Regions from separate parts of the Microbacterium aurugineum genome, predicted to be linked through region 2. Evidence: predicted binding sites of a transcription regulator. Region 2 holds the regulator's gene; each other region holds the start of a gene.
The links. Region 2 encodes LexA, which represses DNA repair genes until DNA is damaged. Its sites were predicted from a motif close to TCGAACANNTGTTCGA; they were not measured.
Positions count from the first base shown of each region.

Region 1: a site for LexA is predicted at 1,759-1,774, ahead of KV397_RS05075 (HNH endonuclease signature motif containing protein). Genes of this name have one in related genera too.
Region 3: a site for LexA is predicted at 1,769-1,784, ahead of KV397_RS11525 (HNH endonuclease signature motif containing protein). Genes of this name have one in related genera too.

Region 1 is NZ_CP078078.1:1,038,461-1,041,736, reverse strand. Features, by position in the region: gene KV397_RS05085 (ABC-F family ATP-binding cassette domain-containing protein) at 1-782, opposite strand, end outside; gene KV397_RS05080 (spermidine synthase) at 853-1,701, shown strand; gene KV397_RS05075 (HNH endonuclease signature motif containing protein) at 1,804-3,117, shown strand; gene KV397_RS05070 (substrate-binding domain-containing protein) at 3,213-3,276, opposite strand, start outside.
Region 2 is NZ_CP078078.1:1,151,859-1,155,134, forward strand. Features, by position in the region: gene metE (5-methyltetrahydropteroyltriglutamate--homocysteine S-methyltransferase) at 1-1,080, shown strand, start outside; gene lexA (transcriptional repressor LexA) at 1,265-1,951, opposite strand; gene KV397_RS05620 (LysM peptidoglycan-binding domain-containing protein) at 2,239-2,607, shown strand; gene KV397_RS05625 (histidinol-phosphate transaminase) at 2,652-3,276, shown strand, end outside.
Region 3 is NZ_CP078078.1:2,383,012-2,386,287, forward strand. Features, by position in the region: gene KV397_RS11520 (ABC transporter substrate-binding protein) at 1-27, opposite strand, end outside; gene KV397_RS11525 (HNH endonuclease signature motif containing protein) at 397-1,737, opposite strand; gene KV397_RS11530 (hypothetical protein) at 1,883-2,455, opposite strand; gene KV397_RS11535 (aldo/keto reductase) at 2,863-3,276, opposite strand, start outside.

The DNA.
Region 1 (3,276 bases), 110 kb from region 2:
AGCTCGTTGGCCGCGTCGATGCGGAACTTCGGCTTGGCCGTGCGGGCGGGAGCACCGCGACGGAGCCAGGCGAGTTCCTTCTTGGCGAGGTTCTGGCGCTTCGCCTCGGTCGCCGCCGCCATGCGGTCGCGTTCGACGCGCTGCAGGATGTATGCCGCGTAGCCGCCCTCGAAGGGCTCGACGATCCGGTCGTGCACTTCCCAGGTCTCGGTGCTGATCTCGTCGAGGAACCACCGGTCGTGGGTCACGACCATGAGGGCCCCGGCGTTCGGCGACCAGCGCTTCTTGAGATGCCCCGCGAGCCAGGTGATGGCCTCGACGTCGAGGTGGTTGGTCGGCTCATCCAGCGCGATGACGTCCCAGTCTCCGGTGAGGAGCTTGGCGAGCGACACCCGGCGCCGCTGACCACCGCTGAGGGAGCCGATCTCCGCATCCCAGGGCAGGTCGGTGAGCAGTCCTTCGATGACGTCGCGGATCCGCGCGTCGCCGGCCCACTCGTACTCCGGGGTGTCCCCGACCACTGCGGCGCTGATGGTCAGGTCGTCGGGGAGGGTGTCCGCCTGATCGAGCACACCGATGCGCGTGCCGCCGCGCACCGTGACGCGGCCCGAGTTCGGTTCCTTGATCCCCGCGAGCATGCCGAGAAGACTCGACTTGCCGTCGCCGTTGCGGCCGACGATGCCGATGCGATCACCCTCTTCGATGCCGAGGGTCACGGAGTCGAAGACGACCCTGGTCGGGTATTCGAGATGCAGGGCTTCAGCCCCGAGAAGATGTGCCATGTTCCTTCCAGGGTAGTCGCGCGCGGTCGGCGTGTTCTCCGACCGGCTCCCCGCGCTCTAAGATCGACGGGTGCCGAAGAGTCGCCGGGTGTTCTCCCTTCTGCTCGAGGATCGCAAGGCGAAGCTGGTGCAGTCGAGAAGGCGGCCCGGTCGCTACGAACTCAGCGTCGACGGAATCCCGCAGTCCGTCGTCTCGATGACCGACCCCACCGATCTCGAATACGACTACACGCAGCACATCGCCAGAGTGATGGATGCTGCCGCTGAGCCCGGTGCGCCGCTGTTCACCGTGCACCTGGGAGCCGGTGCCCTCACGCTGGCACGCTACGTCGAGGCCACGCGCGCCGGATCGCCGCAGCTCGTGGTCGAGTTCGAGCCCACTCTCTACGAGGCGGTGATCGCCGCGCTGCCGCTGTCTCCGGGCACCGATCTGCGCGTCATCTTCGGTGATGCGCGCGCGGTCGCGGACGCGGAGCTTGCCGGCGAGTGGATGGGTGCGCGGTTCACGGTCGTCGATCTCTGGGATGCCGCCGTCATCCGGCATCGCGTGGCCAGCCAGGAGTTCTATCGCCGTGTCGCCGCGCGCTCCGCAGCGGGGGGAGTCGTGGCGGTCAACCTGCTCGACGGACATCCCTTCGAGTACTCACGGCGACAGTCAGCCACCCTGCGCACGGTGTTCGACCATGTCGCCGTCGTCCTCGACGCAGAACCGAACGATGACGAAGGCCCGCTCGGCAACGTCGTCGTCTTCGCGAGCGATGAGCCGCTCGCCGTCGCGACGAACCCCGACCTCCTCGGCGTGCCGCACCCTCATACGCTCCACGGCGACGCACTGACCTCGTGGATCGCCGGCGCGCGCATCATGACCGACGCCGACGGCACGGACTCCCCCGACCCCGACGATCCGATCTGGGACTAGCACCGCCCGTTGATCGCGTTCGTCACCGTTTCGTGACCCCGGAGACGTGAATTTTGATCGGATGCATCTTCGAATGTCAGTGGTCGGTGATGGACTGAAGTCATGACCGCACTGCTCGACGCGACCGATTCCCAGATGGCGATGCTCGCCGATCTGGTCGCGTCGCTCGAGGCCGCGGAGAGCACGCTGAGCAGCATGCAGGCGGCCCGCGACGGCATGCTCGCGATGGCCGGACGCCTGGCCGTCGACATCGCCCGCGGCGCCGCCCACCCCGATCACGGCGACATGGCGATCCGCACGGTCGCTGCCGAGATCGGCGCTGCGCAGCACCTGAGCGACCGCACGATCGAGCGCAAGATGGCCGAGGCCTCGTGGCTCGTCGACCGATTCCCGGCGGTATGGGAGGCGCAGGGCGAAGGGCGCATCAGTGCCGCGCACTCCCGGGTCATCGTCGAGGCGGGCGCGCATCTCGACGAGGCTGCGGATCGCGCCGCCTACGCCGCGGAGGCCGTGGAGGTCGCCGTGACGGAATCCCCGAATCGGCTTCGGCGCATCGTGCGGCGTCTTGCCGAGCGGTTCCAGGAGCGCAGTCTCACCGAGCGGCATCGCGATGCCCACGAGCTGCGCCGCGTGTGGGTGAAGGACCTTGACGACGGGATGGCCGAGCTGGGGGCGCGCGGACCCGCGGTCCTCCTGCACGGCATGCTCGACCGGCTGTCGCAGATGGCGCATGCGGTGAAAGAGGAGAACGCGCGAGCGGCACAGGACGCTTCGGCCGCCGGACTCCCCGCCGACGACCGCACGGTCGATCAGTTGCGCGCCGATCTGCTCGCCGACCTCGTTCTCACAGGATCCCCCGCGGGCCATGACACGGCGGACAGCCTGCTGGGCGAGGTCCGCGCCCGCGTCGAGGTCACGGTGCCGGTGCTCACTCTGATGGACGATGACGCTCCGACGACCTCATCACCGGCCGAGCTCGACGGAACGATCCCCATCGACGTCACGACCGCTCGCACGCTGGCAGGTTCCGCGACCGGCTGGGACCGCGTGCTGACGCATCCGATCTCTGGCGAAATGCTCGCTGTCGACCGCTACCGCCCGAGTGAGCATCTCCGGCGGCATCTCCGCGCGCGGGACCAGCGGTGCCGGTTTCCCGGATGCGGGATCACGGCGCGCAAGTGCGACCTCGACCACAATCATGCGGCCTCGACCGGAGGGGCGACCGCCCACGGAAACCTTGCCGCCTTCTGCCGACGACATCACATGCTCAAACACCACTCCCCCTGGCACGTCGACCAGACCTCGGGCGGCGTGCTGGAGTGGACGAGCCCGACCGGTCGCACGTACATCGACCGGCCGCCTCCGCAGAACACGGTGACCTTCACGAGTGCCGATCCGGTGACCGCACCGTTCTGAGCGCCTCCCGGGCATGTGCACCGGTTGAACGACGAACCGCCCGGACCCGAGGGCCCGGACGGTTCGCGTATCCGTGAGGATGTGTGCCGTGCGAGTTACTGGTACGACTTCACGATCTCGAGGAGGCTCGGGACGTTGGCGTATGCCTCTGCCGCGTTC
Region 2 (3,276 bases):
GCGCTCAGCACGGCCGACTTCTCCCGCGTGGGGTACGAGGAGCGTGAGACCGCGCAGGAGGCGCTCGGCCTGCCCGTGCTTCCGTTGACGACGATCGGCTCCTTCCCGCAGACCGGCGACATCCGGCGTGCGCGCGCCCGGTTCACCCGTGGCGAGATCCCCGCCGAGGACTACGACGACTTCCTGCGTCGCGAAGTGGCCAGCGTCGTCTCTCTGCAGGAGGACCTCGGGCTCGATGTGCTGGTCCACGGGGAGCCCGAGCGCAACGACATGGTGCAGTACTTCGCCGAGAACCTCGATGGCTTCGCGGTGACCGAGCACGGCTGGGTCCAGTCGTACGGATCCCGGGCCACACGACCGTCGATCCTCTGGGGCGACGTCTCGCGACCGGCTCCGATCACCGTGGGATGGTCCGCCTACGCGCAGTCGTTGACGAGCAAGCACCTGAAGGGCATGCTCACGGGTCCCGTGACGATCCTCGCCTGGTCGTTCGTGCGTGACGACCAGCCGCTCGGTGAGACCGCGAACCAGGTCGCGCTGGCGCTGCGCGATGAGATCGCCGACCTGGAGGCTGCCGGCATCGCGATCATCCAGGTCGACGAGCCCGCGCTGCGTGAACTCCTGCCGCTGAAGAAGGCGGACCAGCCCGCGTACCTCCGCTGGTCCGTCGACTCATTCCGACTCGCGACCGGTGGTGCCGCTGCCGGTACCCAGGTGCACACGCACCTCTGTTACTCCGAGTTCGGTGTCGTGATCGATGCGATCCGGGCGCTCGATGCCGACGTGACCTCGATCGAGGCGGCGCGCAGTCGCATGGAGGTCGTCGCCGACATCGCCGAGGTCGGGTTCGACCACGGCATCGGTCCGGGCGTCTACGACATCCATTCGCCGCGCGTGCCGACGGTCGAGGAGGTCGAGTCGCTACTGCGTCGCGCGGTGGAGGAGATCCCAACACGTCAGCTCTGGGTGAACCCGGACTGCGGCCTGAAGACCCGCGGCTACGAGGAGACGACCGCCTCGCTGCGCAACATCGTCGAGGCGACGCGCCGGGTGCGTGAGGACGTGAGCGTCCGAGTGTAGCCCACCCCGGGTCGACACCCCCGCGCAGGGTCGACACCCCCGCGCAGCGTCGACACCCCCCCCCGCAGCGTCGACACCCCCACGCAGGGTCGACACCCCCGCGCAGCGTCGAGGCCCCCTCTCAGAAACGTATCTGGGAGGGGCCTCGACGGTCAGAAGGGGCCTCGACGGTCAGCGGAGCGCGTCAGACCGCCCGGAGCACGGCCACGACCTTGCCGAGCACGACGGCCTCATCACCGAGGATCGGCTCGAAAGACGAGTTGCGGGGCAGGAGCCAGGTGTGCCCGTCGCGACGGCGCAGGACCTTGACGGTGGCCTCCCCGTCGAGCATCGCGGCCACGATCTCGCCGTTCTCCGCATTGTTCTGGGAGCGGACGACCACCCAGTCGCCATCGCAGATCGCGGCGTCGATCATCGACTCGCCGGAGACCTTGAGCATGAACAGGTCGCCCTTGCCGACCAGCTGGCGTGGCAGGGGGAAGATCTCCTCCACCTGCTGGTCCGCCGTGATCGGCACACCCGCGGCGATGCGCCCGACCAGGGGTACGAGCGCGGCATCGCCCACGGGGGTCGCGACATCGGCAGGGTTCTCGCCGCTCGCACCGGGCAGATCGATCAGGACCTCCATCGCGCGCGTCTTCCCGGGGTCGCGGCGCAGGTAGCCGCTGAGCTCGAGCTGTCCGAGTTGGTGCGTCACGCTCGAGAGTGACTTGAGGCCGACGGCGTCACCGATCTCCCGCATGCTCGGCGGGTACCCGTGGTGGGCGATCGAATTCTGGATGACCTCGAGGATCGCCATCTGCTTCGGGCTCAGGCTCTTGCGACGGCGGGTCCGCGGTGCCTCCGACTCGGGGGCTGAGTACTCGCTCATGGTGCTCCTTAAGTGCGTGATCCGACGTCGCTCTTCGAATGTCGGAGGCCCGTGGTGTGGTGTTCTCATCGAAACCGTATCCGAGAAACAGTCCGATCTGGAAGATCTGTTCGAGCGTGTCGGGCGAATCGCGTTTCCGGTTTCGAAGAACACTTGACAGATGTTCGAACTCGAAGATATCTTCGGAACGTAGCTTCGCATTCACGGCTCCCGGCCGAGACGGGAATGCGAACGCTACGCCAACTTCCTCCGGGCCCATCGCCCCGAGACAGGCTAAGGAGCACGACATGAGCAGCATCAGCGTCAGCACCGCAACGATCCTCCCGGCATCCGCACGCCCCCACACGCGACTGCGGCTGACGGCACGGGGTCGCGGTGTGCTGCTGGCTCTCGCCTCCGTGCCGCTGGCCATCGGAATCGCTTTCGCGGCGCTCAGCGGTGGCAGCGCCATCGCCTCCGGTGTCGATGCTCCCGCCGCGAGTGTCGAGACGCTGACGGTCCTGCCCGGGGACACCCTGTGGTCGATCGCCACCTCGGTCGCGCCGAACGCCGACCCGCGCGTCGTCATCGGAGAGATCAGCCGGATGAACGTGCTCCGTGGTGGCGAGCTCCAGATCGGTCAGGAGCTCGCGATCCCGGCGCAGTACATGGACTGAGCCCTCACCGGGATGTGCGTCATCCGCCCGACCGGCGGCCTAGCATGGGAAGGGTGACGCTCTCCCTCCACGATCTGCCGCTCCGTGACGACCTTCGCGGGCTGAAGCCGTACGGTGCCCCGCAGGCCCCTCTCCCGGTCGCTCTCAATGTCAACGAGAACACTCATCCGATCCCGGAGGCGGTCGCGAGTGACATCCTCGACGACATCGCGGTGGCGATCCGCGACGTGAACCGGTATCCGGACCGGGAGTTCACGACGCTTCGCGAGGCGTTCGCGGATTACCTCGGTCATGGGCTCACCGCCGACCAGATCTGGGCGGGCAACGGATCCAACGAGGTGCTGCAGCACATCCTGCAGGCGTTTGGAGGACCCGGGCGCACCGCCTTCGGGTTCGCGCCCACGTACTCGATGTATCCGCTCATCGCGCAGGGAACGGGGGCACGGTGGATTGCCGGCACCCGGGAGCCCGACTACTCGATCACGCCCGAGGATGCGGCCGCGCAGGTACGCGCCGCTGACCCCGATGTGGTCATCCTCTGCTCGCCGAACAATCCGACCGGGACGCCTCTCGGTCTCGATGTCGTCGAAGCCGTCTACGATGCTGCGCGCGGCGTCGTCATCGTCGACGAGGCGTACCAGGAGTTCGCTCCGCACGACGCGCTCTCCG
Region 3 (3,276 bases), 1.2 Mb from region 2:
GGCGAGCGCGAGGGGCATTCGTTTCATGATTCCTTCTCTCGGGTGCAGGGGGTGGTGAAGAAGGGTCGAGGTGCCGCTGATCGGAAGCCGGGTCCGACGTCACTTCGATGTGTCGTGCTGGTTAGTCTACATGCGTGGAAAAAGAGCGCAAGGGCGATTCTCCCCCGCGGTGTGCCGGACCATGCCCGGGGGCGCACCGGGCTTGACCGAGCGCGCAGGCATGAGCGCGTGGGCTTGAGTAGACCAGCACATCCCGAGCCGCACACGCAGGCAGCGGTATCAGGCGTCGATGTCAGGCAGCGGCATCAGGCGTCGATGTCAGCCGTCGATGTCAGGCACCGGCATCAGACGTCGATGTCAGGCGGCGATGCCAGGCACCGATGTCAGGCGGCGAGGTCAGGCGGCGATGTCGAAGCGCGCTCGACCGCCGAGGCGCGGGCTGCGCGCAGGGTCGACCGAGGCGGGAGGGATGAACCACACCCGCCCCACCGGACCGCCCCCATCGATACGGATGTCCCACCCGTTGTCATGCACTCGGTGGTGGCAGGTCTCGCACAGCAGCACGCCGTTCGACAGATCCGTCGGCCCGCGGTCACGACTCCACCACCGGATGTGATGCGCCTTCGTCATCTCCGGCGGCAACCCGCACATCGCGCAGCCCCCATCGCGCTCCACCAGCGCCAACCGTTGCGATCGCGTGAACAAGCGCTTCTCGCGCCCCCAGTCGAGCACTTCACTCGCGGCGCCGAGCACACACGGAATCACACCCCCACCAGCAGCCATCCGTCGCGCGGCTCCGATGCTGATCGGCTGCTCGACCCCGTCGATCTCCGCGGAACCGGTGCCGGCTTCGAGATCATCGAGGCTCATTCTCACCACGATCGTCGCTCCTGCCAGCGGCACTCTCGCTTCGCAGCCGAGCACGTGGGCGGCGAACACGGCGAGCGCATCAGCGTGCAGCATCGGCACGGTGCGACGGTCGGCGTCGGGCGCGTCGGGAGCGGCGGCATCCTTCCGGGCGGCGAACGCGGCCGTCACGTAGCCGCGGATCGCGGTCATGACAGGGGCAGCCGTCTCGGCATCGAGGACCGCGTTCAGATGCACCATCCCCTCACGCTCGTGGATGGTGAGGGATCGACGGGACCGCTGCTCCTCGAGTCGCGGCTCCACCCCATCCGGGTCCAGCCACGCCTCCGCTCGCACCACCAGCTTCCGCACATCGTCCAGCGCGAGTCCGAACGCTTTCTCCACCAGCACACGCTCTGCCTCGGCGACGCGCGTCAGGCCCACTGCGACGCGACATCGATCGAGCAATGAAATGATCACCGCCGCCGACTGAGCGCTCAGCGTTCCCGCGCCGAGCGCCTCCCGCACGACCGGGTATCTCGCCGGCAGCGGCGCCCCCAGGAGGTCTGCACGCGGGGCAACGGCCTCTCCCACCTTCACGAGCCGGGTCGCATCACCGCGTGACACACCCACAGTCGCCGCGATCAACGTCGCCGGATTGCGGAACCCCTGCTGCTTCGCGAGACTCTCGGCACCGAGTTCGGGGCGGGACTCGCGAGAGATGCACGCGGCCACCTCGACGTGCACGGCATCCAGCCGGCGCTGGAGCACCCCGAGCGACGCGCTGACCGCGATGAGCTGCTCCCGCGACAACTCACCCGAGTCGTCGGCATCAGCCCACGCCGCGTCGAGACGGGACATCGCCTCATGCAACACGGCCAACTTCGACATACCCAGATTCTACCGAAGAATCGCCCGACTTTCGAAGATTTGTTCGAATGAATGCCAGCATATCGCAGACCACCCAGGGGGTCCTCCAGGCAATCCCAGAGCCACCCCCGCCCCGTCACGGAAGGTGCGCGGCGAAGCCGGATCCTCAGTCGTCGCGAAGGGCTCTCTTCACTCGGAGCAATTCGGCCGCCGATTCGATCTCCGCTTCGCGCGGGCCTCGCATACCGGACCCGTTGGTCGGTGTGAGGATGAAGGAGAGCAATCCTCCGCGCACGGTGATGTCGAGCCGCCCATACGACACGCTCGTCTCGTTGCGCCGTGATACCGAAACGATGTCGCGAAGAGCGTAATCCTGCCTCTCGACTGAATGGCGCGGCCTTGCCAGCCCTGCGTGGATGCACACCGTCAGGCGGTCCGGGTGAACCAGCAACCACCCGGCGCTCACACGATCCGCGGGGGTGCCATCCACGTCGAGATCGGCCCGCGAAAACGCGAAGCCAGCCAATGCTCCGGCACCCTGCACGTCGCGCGCGGCGGCTCGAACGAGCCACCGCCACCGAAGCGCGTTCCATCCCGCGGCAGCGATCAAAGCGAGTCCGGCGGCGGCGAACAGCATCACACTGCCGATCGATGCCCCTTGCAGCGCCGGGAGCACGAGAACGACGACGCCGAGGAGAACCGCACCGCACATCGAGATGTTGCGGCCGAGCGTCGTCAACGGCCCGTCGGGGGCGAGGCGAAGAAGCTCCACTCGAGAGAAGCTTCCCTCTTCGCTGGACGACCCGTTGCGCGTCATCACCTCAGCCCACCCGCACGTCGGACACACCAAGCACCGTCATTCGCAGCTCCGCTCGTCCAGCGGTCGCCTCGGCTTCGAGGGGATTGCATCGGTCAAGCCACCGTCTTGCTCGGCAGCCCGGCGTCTCGCACGAGCGCGTCTGTCGAGAATCAGATACCAGCCGACGAAGAAGACCACCAGAAAGAGGAATCCGCCGAAGACCACGGCCATGAGCAGTGTGGGCTCCGGGCTCATCTCATCTCCACTCCCCCGACATCCACGGCGGATCTCGGCGCGCCTCATGTTCCCACACCGGCAGCGCGCAGCCCCCAGAACCCCGGCTCCCTTCACCACGCCCCGTCGGCGCGCACCTCCCGGTCGACCCAGCAGTCGGCGAGCGCGCCCCGCACCTCGGCTCCGTGGTCTCGCGCGAGGGTGAGCGCCGCATGGTTCTCCTCGAGTTGCGCGAGACGCGAGGCACCGAACAGCACGTTCGCGGTGGCGGGGTTCGACAGGCAGAAGGCGACGCCGAGCGCGGCCGGCGTGACCCCGAACTCTCCCGCGACCCGCGCGACCTCGGGGTACACGGCGGCGATCTGCTCCCGGATGCCTCCCACGTCGGCACCGATCTTCCGCTCTGGCATGCGTCCGGTGGCGAGGATTCCGCCCTCGAACACGTCCGACGCCTGGAGCGCGAGAGCCCCCTCGGCGAACAGCGGACCATAGGCGTCCCCCTCCGCCATCGATCGCCGAGCGATCCC